Regions from separate parts of the Priestia sp. ST2 genome, predicted to be linked through region 3. Evidence: riboswitches for the same ligand, from Rfam matches in the RefSeq annotation. Region 3 holds a riboswitch; each other region holds the start of a gene.
The links. Region 3 has a riboswitch for thiamine pyrophosphate ahead of AC0KUU_RS15795 (acetylornithine deacetylase). Riboswitches for the same ligand answer to the same signal wherever they lie in the genome.
Positions count from the first base shown of each region.

Region 1 (3,141 bases), on a different contig from region 3:
TTCTTCAGCTAGTAATTGACAGATAGACGAGAGCTTTTCAAATGCTGCTTTTTCACCTTCTCGCAGTGTCAAAGAATTATTTTTCAAAAATTCAGTTAAATGAGACGAAACGTAGGTAACAAGACCGTCTTCATTTAGTCGAATTAATCTCCCGCCTACATGCAGTGTAAACGTTTCTATCACTTTTCCATTTTGACATAAAGCGATGTTAGCAGTGCCTCCTCCTACATCAATATTGGCAATTACTGCATTTGTTTCAGCAGAACGCTCTATTGCTCCCGATCCTTTTGCTGCTAATATTCCCTCTAAGTCAGCGCCGGCTGTTGCAACAACAAAATCCCCAGCATGTTCGGCTAGATAGTGAACGATACTTTCTGCATTTTGCTTTCTGGCCGTTTCTCCTGTGATGATCACAGCACCTGCCTCCACTTGATCTAAGGAGATTCCTGCGTTCTTATACTCTTGTTCTAGTAGTACCGTTAATCTTTGAACATCGATTTCAACATCGTTTAGCATAGGGGTGGTATAGATAGAACTTACATACGTTACGCGACGATCAATAATTTGACAGCCTGGCAGCGTAAACTGATTTTGTTGATTTGCTATTAACAGCTTGCTTACAATCAGTTTTGTTGTGCTTGTTCCGATATCTAAACCTATGCTCGTTATCCATTTCTGTAGCATGCTATCAATCCCTTATCTCGTTTGAATATGGTGATTATCATAAAACAGTTTTTTGAATATTTCACTAACTATGTTATCAAACCTGACACACTTTTGTGTAAACAAAGGTGACAAATGACAAAAAAGACTAAATCTTGGTAGATTTAGTCTTTTTGCTTATGATGAGTGTGATTTAGTTACAATCATTCTTGATGCGGATGGAATTAATAGTGAAAGAATGATTAAGCAGGCTATTAGTGACCCTACCATTGAAATACCGTTCATTGAAAAAGAATACCATAGAGCGGACATACCCTTTGGCGCATATGATCCCCAAAAAATAATGCCCGCAATAAAGTGCCAGAAATACCGTGCGAAGCTGCCGATAACAAGGGATAAAACAATCAAAACAAAAGCTTTTGATCTGTTATTGTTAGCTAAATTTGTTTTAATAGATTGCGAAAAAATACCTCCAAAACCTATAAAAGCAAAAGCCACAATATATTCAATAAACGTTTGTAGCGCTGTTAAAATATAAGCCGTTCCTGTTGCCAACTGCAACAGCCCCCATAATAGACCAGATAGAGCCCCGCCTTTTACTCCCCAGCGAAAGCACATAATAAAAATGGGCACCATGGAGAACGAAATACTCACAGCCGTTGCAATCTTAATGGAAGGCAAAAGATCAAGTAGAAGTGCTAATGCTGCAAAAATAGCTATTTCAATTTTAGCCTGTAAAGGTAATGCTTTATTCACGTTTCTCACTCCTGTTTTTGAATCATTCATATCAAACGGTTTACACAGGAGTAAGCAAATATATGCTACTATTCCCACATTCCTACGCTAGCGTTAACTAACAGGTTCGAAGGGTCTGAACAATTTGTTCACTCTCAGCACGGCGGCTCCCCCTGTGGTACGTTCGGATATTTATGTAGTATTATGACAACATTCATTATACCATATGTAGCAAAATAGATTCGAGAGATTTCAAAGATGTTTCTATTTTCTGAATCTATTTTTTATAATGACAATCGTTTTAGTATTTGGTATACTTCTTTTATGTCAAATGAATATAAAAAACCCTCATCCTAATCGATGAGGTAGAGGTCGCAGTTTTTAATAGTAAAGCAACGGAAATGCAGAGAACATTGAGGATGTTGCTTGAAAGGAAAAATTGCCGAAGTTTAGATCACTTCTCGGTTGATTTAAGCTGGGGCTGTCTCCGAACAGGAACAGAACTGTCACATCATGCGAGTGATGTGAAGAGCTATCTTCACGGAAGGTTGACGCGGTTTTCAGATTTAAAAGCGCGCACATATACTGCGGGCTTTTTTTATGTTATCCCGTCTCTTTCCGTACATTCGAAAGGAGTATTTATCTATGCAAGAGCAGCAAGAATTAAAACGTGGGTTGAAATCTCGCCACTTAACGATGATTTCATTAGGAGGAGCCATCGGAACCGGCTTATTCCTAGCAAGTGGTGGAGCAATTCACACAGCAGGACCTGGGGGAGCGCTTTTAGCTTACGCTATCATTGGTGTCATGGTTTACTTTTTGATGACCAGCCTAGCGGAGCTCGCAGCTTATATGCCTGAAGCCGGTTCATTTAGTACGTATGCGTCTCGGTTTGTAGATCCATCCTTTGGTTTCGCTCTCGGCTGGAACTATTGGTATAACTGGGCTATTACGATTGCAGCTGAATTATCTGCTGGAGCCCTTATTATGAAATTTTGGTTCCCAAACTCTTCTTCTATTTTATGGAGTGCCCTGTTTTTATTAATTATGTTTGGGCTTAACTACCTTTCTGTAAGAGGATTTGGTGAATCTGAATTTTGGTTTTCGTTAATTAAAGTAGTAACGGTTATCATCTTTTTAGTTATTGGCATTATGATGATTTTTGGTATCTTTAACAATGAAGCACCAGGGTTTAAAAACTTCACGCTTGGTGATGGACCCATTCACGGTGGATTCTTTACTGTCTTAGGTATTTTTATGGCTGCTGGTTTTTCATTTCAAGGAACAGAGTTGCTTGGAGTCGCAGCTGGAGAAAGTGAAGATCCGGAAAAAACGGTTCCTCGCGCAGTTAAACAAGTCTTCTGGCGCATCTTGTTATTTTATATTTTAGCTATTTTTGTTATCGGGATGCTTATTCCATACACAGCCGATTCATTAGCAAGTGATGATGTGCGAGTAAGTCCATTTACTTTAATATTCGAACGAGCAGGTCTGGCGTTTGCAGCATCAGCTATCAATGCCGTTATTTTAACAGCCGTTTTATCTGCTGGTAACTCAGGTATGTATGCTTCTACGCGTATGCTGTGGAACTTAGCGAAAGATGGAAAAGCACCAAGGTTCTTAGCAAAAGTGAATAAACGAGGCGTTCCAGTGAATGCTTTAATCGCAACGGCACTTGTCGGTACACTTGCATTTGGTGCTTCATTTTTTGGAGACGGTGCGGTATACACGTGGTTACTTAAC
Region 1 covers NZ_JBVVNT010000002.1:236,153-239,293, reverse strand. Annotated here, with positions in the region: gene AC0KUU_RS07635 (ethanolamine ammonia-lyase reactivating factor EutA) at 1-684, opposite strand, end outside; gene thiT (energy-coupled thiamine transporter ThiT) at 841-1,449, opposite strand; TPP riboswitch at 1,482-1,582, opposite strand; lysine riboswitch at 1,757-1,941, shown strand; gene AC0KUU_RS07625 (amino acid permease) at 2,044-3,141, shown strand, end outside.
Region 1: another riboswitch for thiamine pyrophosphate. It lies ahead of thiT (energy-coupled thiamine transporter ThiT); the one in region 3 lies ahead of AC0KUU_RS15795 (acetylornithine deacetylase).

Region 2 (3,141 bases), on a different contig from region 3:
TAAACTTAATCTCAATTGCCTTTGGTGCTATCGCTGGTACATATGCACGTTATTTGCTGAATCTTTCCTTATTATATACGGGCTATCCAATAGGAACGGTAATTGAAAACCTATTAGGAAGCTTCATACTAGGCCTATTAACAGGATTTTTTGTGTGGAAAAAGCCAAAAGAATGGATAAAGCTTGGACTAGGAGTTGGCGTATGCGGCGGTTTTACAACGTATTCAACGTTTGCAGGAGACGTCATTTCTCTCACTCAGCACCATTTATTTTGGGGAGCCATTTATGTAATGGTCTCTTTTGTAGGTGGAATCCTTCTTGCTTTAGCAGGCTATCTATGCGGTGAAGCGGCAGGGAAAAATTTAGTGAAAGTACATGAGGTGAAGTAAATGAGCATAGTGAGCTTGGCACTTGGCGGGGCAGCTGGAGGAATATGCCGTTATCTTTTGGGTTTAAAAGTTACAAAAACAGTTTCAAACCCTCCTTTTCCAGTATCAATGCTGTTTGTAAACTTGCTTGGTGCGTTTGGGCTTGGTCTTTTTTACGGTAGTTATTATGGAAAGGTTCCGAGTCATGCTTATGATGATTCAATATTTTTAATGATTGGCATTGGTTTTTTTGGTGCCTTTACCACTTTTTCAACGTTCAGTGTGGAAACCGTACAGTTAATTCGAGAAAAATCTTATCGGAAAATGCTGGCGTACGTGGGGATTTCAGCATTGGGAACAGTTGGTTTATTTACAGTCGGTTTACTGGCAGGAACGTTTTTATTTAAGTAAAGAGAACGTTTCTAGTAGGGAAAAACAAAAAGACGGAGAAGTAGAGAATGGATAGAAAAGCAGAAGTTTGGAAATACATTTTGTTGATTGTAGCTGTTGCAGGTCAGATCATCGGTTTTTTATTTTTATTTATAAATGTTGTGGCGGCATTTATTTTTTACGGTTTTTATATTCTAACTTTTATTATGTTACTCCTGCTGTTTATATGGGATCGGAAAAAGGAAAAAGACAAGGAAGAATTTGACGACTATACCGATTACTAATCATATAAAAAGCAGAATGATGCGGTGCGCCGGACCTCTTACTTAGTAAAGAAGCTTAAAAGATACATCTATAAAAGGAAGAGAGCCGTAAGAGCATAAAGAGATATTGTATTTACATCTAGTTGTGTTATAATTTTAAGTGCGAAAACAAAATCAATAAATAGCAATCACTAGGGGAGCTTTTTGAAGCTGAGACGAATGTATTTCGGACCCTTTGAACCTGATCTGGTTTGTACCAGCGTAGGGAAGTGGCGATCATGTTTACATAACGATGCATGCTAACCACTCTACGTTGTAGAGTGGTTTTTTTGTATGTAATAAAGCCCTCTACACAAGATGAAGTGGTTGAAATTTCTTTTTATTCTGAACGGAAAGGTTTCGATCATATGGATATTCCTAAATTTCATGTCGTTACAACAGATAAGCAGCCAATTGAAGAGGTTCGGGACATTTTAACGGCTATTGAGCCTTTTGCGGGTGCCATTCATATTAGAGAAAAAAAGAAAACGGCAAAGCAGATTCAATGTTTGCTAGAAAGCCTGCCATTTTGTCTCTCTAAAATTATTGTAAATGACCGAGTTGATGTAGCGCATGCTTTAAAAGCAAAAGGCGTACAGCTTGCCTATCATAGTTTAGATGTTTCGTGTGTTAGAGACGTATTTCCTTCTCTTATTGTCGGAAAATCAGTTCACTCTGTGGAAGAGGCTTTAGAAGCTGAAAAAGATGGTGCTCACTACATTCTATACGGACATATTTATTCAACACATTCAAAAAAAGGATTAAAAAGTCGAGGGGTAGCAGCACTAAAAGAAGTAGTAGATGCTGTACAGATACCGGTTATTGCCATTGGAGGAATTACACCTGTAAATGCCAAAGAGGTGCTTCAAACAGGAGCACACGGTATAGCTGTGATGTCTGGTGTCATGCTTGCGCAAAATCCCCTTAAAGCGATTAAACAATATTCTCATATATGGACATCTGGAGGTGGAGAAAATGAAGCAGCATTATGATGTACTGTTAGTCGGAGGAGGCATAATCAGCTCTTCTATCGCTTATCATTTGTCAAAACAAGGAGCATCAGTGGCCATTCTTGAACGAAATCAAATTGGTTGTGAAGCTTCAAGTGCAGCAGCTGGTATTTTAGGTGCTCAAGCTGAAATTGATGAAGAAGGTCCTCTTTTAGACCTTGCTATTAAGAGCAGAAGCATGTTTCCTGAGCTGGTGAAGGAACTAAAAGAAAAAACGGCCATCGACGTAGAGCTCATTCAAAAAGGCTTATTAAAAGTCGCTGTAACAGAAGAAGATGCACACGTATTAAAGAAAAAAGCTGCTCAGCACCACCGATGGGATGAACATGTAAGATGGATCGATGTAAAAGAAGCGCGTTTGTTAGAACCCGGGCTCTCTCCAGACATATACGGAGCCATTACAATACCGGGGGACGGCCAGCTAGCTCCGGCTAAGTTAACGCAAGCCCTTGCTCATGGAGCCTTGTATCACGGAGCAGATATATTCGAATACTGTGATGTTCATTCTCTTATTATGGAAAATGAAACAGTAAAAGGTGTACAGACGTCCAAAGGCTCTTTTTACGGAGAAAAAGTAGTTATTGCAGCAGGCTCATGGGCTAAACGCTTTATTTCTTCTGAACATTTAGGTCGCGTGTTTCCCGTAAAAGGGGAGTGTATTGCTCTTCGAAGTCATAAGCCGCTGCTTTCTAAAACGATTTTTTTAGATGAGGGTTTTTACTTAGTGCCTAAGACTGGTGGAAGAATCGTAATCGGGGCAACTAAGCTACAGCATGACTTTACCAAGACGGTTTCTGCACAAGGTATTCAATTTTTGCTGAATAAAGCTTCGGCGCTTCTGCCAGCTATTAAAGAAGCCACATTTGAAAAAGCATGGGCTGGTCTTCGTCCACAAACAAATGATGGCTGGCCTTATTTAGGAGAGCATCCTGAAATAGCGAATCTACACATGGCGTTTGGCCACTACCGAAACGGTATTTTATTAAGTGCTGCAACTGGAAAAATTATGGCTGATGCTTTGTTAGGGAAAAAGCTGAATCATTCATTTTTTACATCATTTCAGCTAACAAG
Region 2 covers NZ_JBVVNT010000009.1:61,894-65,034, reverse strand. Annotated here, with positions in the region: gene AC0KUU_RS26650 (fluoride efflux transporter FluC) at 1-389, shown strand, start outside; gene crcB (fluoride efflux transporter CrcB) at 390-779, shown strand; gene AC0KUU_RS26640 (hypothetical protein) at 827-1,042, shown strand; TPP riboswitch at 1,205-1,306, shown strand; gene AC0KUU_RS26635 (thiamine phosphate synthase) at 1,429-2,052, shown strand; gene thiO (glycine oxidase ThiO) at 2,036-3,141, shown strand, end outside.
Region 2: another riboswitch for thiamine pyrophosphate. It lies ahead of AC0KUU_RS26635 (thiamine phosphate synthase); the one in region 3 lies ahead of AC0KUU_RS15795 (acetylornithine deacetylase).

Region 3 (3,141 bases):
GTTTGAATGATCGGTATTTCGTTTTATTTAAATGATAGTGATGCCCCCGAAAAATTAATAGAAGCGAGTGAGTGCGGCGTCACACGTGCATTCACTTCGCTTCACATTCCAGAAGAAAAAGGAGATTTGGCTGAACGGGCAAAAGACTTGCTTCATGTGGCTAGAGATTGTGGAATAAGCGTGTATGCAGACGTATCTAAGCATACGCCAGTTCATTTAGGTATTGAAAGCCTTATGTCGCTATCTTCACTTGGCGTATCTGGTATTAGACTAGACGATGGCTTTAGCGCAGAAGAAACTCTTTCGCTTGCGAATGAATTTTATATTGCTGTTAATGCAAGTACGTTATCCAAACAAGAAATTGAAGCACTCTTATCTGCAGGTCTTCATCATCATCAGCTGCTTGCATGGCATAATTTTTATCCGCGGCCTGAAACAGGGCTTGAAGAAACGTTTTTTCAACAGCAGACAGATTTATTTAATGAACTTCGGATTCCAGTCTGCGCTTATATTCCTGGAGAAGACGAAAAAAGAGGCCCTATTTATCAAGGTCTTCCTACTAGAGAAACAGACCGTAATAGATGTCCTTTTACCTCTGCAGTAGATTTATACGGATGCGGAGTAGCAGAGGTTTATATTGGAGATCCATGCGCCGGTTCAAGTTTATTAAAGCGTTTGGTTCAATATCAAGAAAGCCGTATTATTCCGCTGCGCATTCGTTCACCTCATATAGAGGGAACGTACAGCGTGCGTCCGGATGTATCAAAAGACGTTCTGCGTTTAGTTGATACTCGATCTGTAAAACCAGTGCCGCCATTTCATACAGTAGAGCGCAGAAAGGGAGCAATTACAATGGACAATGATGGCTACGGACGTTACAGAGGAGAGGTTCAAATAGCTAAAACGAATTTGCCTGCAAATGCTAATGTGAATGTGGTTGGGTATGTAATAGAAGAAGATCATGAGCTGCTTTCGTTAGTGAGACCGGGGCAAAAACTTGAGCTTGTCACTGTCTAAATGGAAAAACCGCGTATTTTTAAAAAAGCCGCTAACTAGTAAGCTTATAAAAGTAAAGAGCACACACTGCTTAAAAAAGGTGTGTGCTTTTTATTTTACTAAAAAGGAAACTATTTTCATTGCTGAATCATGAACCTTTCTATTGAATAAAACGCTTTACTATGATAAAACTATTACAGGTAAACATATGATAATCGTTTAATTTTATAGAGATACAACGCCACTAGGGGTGCTTTCTAAGCTGAGAGAGACGAGAAGTCTTAACCCTTATAACCTGAACTAGGTAATACTAGCGTAGGAAAGAGGTATTGTAATGGATGTTTTGTATGGTATTTCCTTACGAACTCGTTATAATAATTTTTTGTATATAAACAAAAACACTTCTTTCCTGCGAAAGAAGTGTTTTTTTATGCGTAAAGGAAGGTGTCATACATGGAAGAAACAATTGATTTGATTGTCAAACAGGTAGAGGAGCGCAAAGGGGAGCTAATCCAGTTAGTAAAAACGCTTGTTTCATATAAAACGCCGGCGCCTCCTGCACGAAATTCTCATGAAGCGCAGCGTTACGTAGCAGATTTCCTTAAAAGCTGCGGTTTTTCCATCGATATGTGGGATTTATATTGCAACGATCCTATTGTAGTGGGCACGCTAAAAGGGAAAAAATCAGCTGACTATCAAAGCTTAATTATTAACGGGCATATGGATGTAGCTGAGGTACAAGAAAATGAAAAGTGGGAGACAAATCCGTTTGAAGCTGTGGTAAAAGACAACATGATAATCGGACGCGGAGTTGCTGATATGAAAGGCGGCTTGGCAGGAGCATTATTTGCAGTCCAGCTTTTAACAGAAGCAGGAATCGAACTGCCGGGAGACTTGATTTTTGAATCCGTTGTAGGAGAAGAAGTGGGAGAGGCAGGTACGCTGCAATGCTGTCAGAAAGGATATACAGCTGACTTTGCGCTTGTTGCTGATACGAGTGATTTACATATTCAAGGTCAAGGCGGAGTGATCACGGGATGGATTACGATAAAAAGCAGTAAAACCTATCATGACGGTACACGCCGAAGTATGATTCATGCTGGAGGAGGTCTGTTAGCTGCGAGTGCTATTGAGAAGATGGCAAAAGTGATCGGAGGGCTGCAAGAATTGGAGCGCCACTGGGCTGTTACAAAAAGCTATCCAGGATTTTTGCCGGGAACAAATACGATTAATCCAGCAGTAATCGAAGGGGGAAGGCATGCTGCGTTTATTGCAGATGAATGCAGGCTGTGGATCACCGTTCACTATTATCCCAATGAATCATACGACCAAGTATCAAAAGAAGTGGAAGAATACATTTTAGCTATTGCAAAAGCAGATCCATGGTTAAAAGATAACCTGCCAACCTTTGAATGGGGAGGCACATCAATGATTGAAGACAGAGGAGAAATCTTCCCGTCATTAGAAATTGATGAAAATCATGCTGGAGTACAGCTTCTTGCAAATACTCATGAACAAATTGAAGGGAAAAAGCCCCCAATCGATGTGTCAACTAGCGTAACAGATGGCGGTTGGCTAGCTGATGCGGGAATTCCGGCAGCTATTTACGGTCCGGGAAATTTAGCAAATGCACATGCTGTGAATGAACAATTAGATATGAATCAGCTTATTCAATATACAAAAGTGATGGTGCAGTTCATTTATACGTGGCTGCATACGCATAAGGAGTGATCATCATGAAATTTAGTGAACGATTATACGAAAAGCTGCAGCCTATTTGGCGTCAAAATCATAATCATCCCTTTGTACAGGGAATGGGAGACGGAACGCTTGAAAAGGAGAAGTTTCGCTTTTACATGATTCAAGATTACCTTTACCTAATTGATTATGCCAAATTATTTGCGATTGGAGCCATGAAAGCTACTGATGTTCAAACGATGGGGAAATTTGCTGCACTTTTGGATTCTACATTAAACGAAGAAATGAGCCTGCACCGTGAGTATGCCAAGAAATTTGAAATCAGCGAAAAAGAATTAGAAAAAGCGCAGCCATCTCCTACAACGCTTGCATACACACACTATATGCTGCACGTTGGTCAAAGCGGAACATTAGCTGAATTAGTGGCGGCTCTTTTGCCTTGTATGT
Region 3 covers NZ_JBVVNT010000003.1:664,731-667,871, reverse strand. Annotated here, with positions in the region: gene AC0KUU_RS15805 (PTS transporter subunit EIIC) at 1-10, shown strand, start outside; gene AC0KUU_RS15800 (MupG family TIM beta-alpha barrel fold protein) at 7-1,017, shown strand; TPP riboswitch at 1,233-1,335, shown strand; gene AC0KUU_RS15795 (acetylornithine deacetylase) at 1,450-2,727, shown strand; gene tenA (thiaminase II) at 2,733-3,141, shown strand, end outside.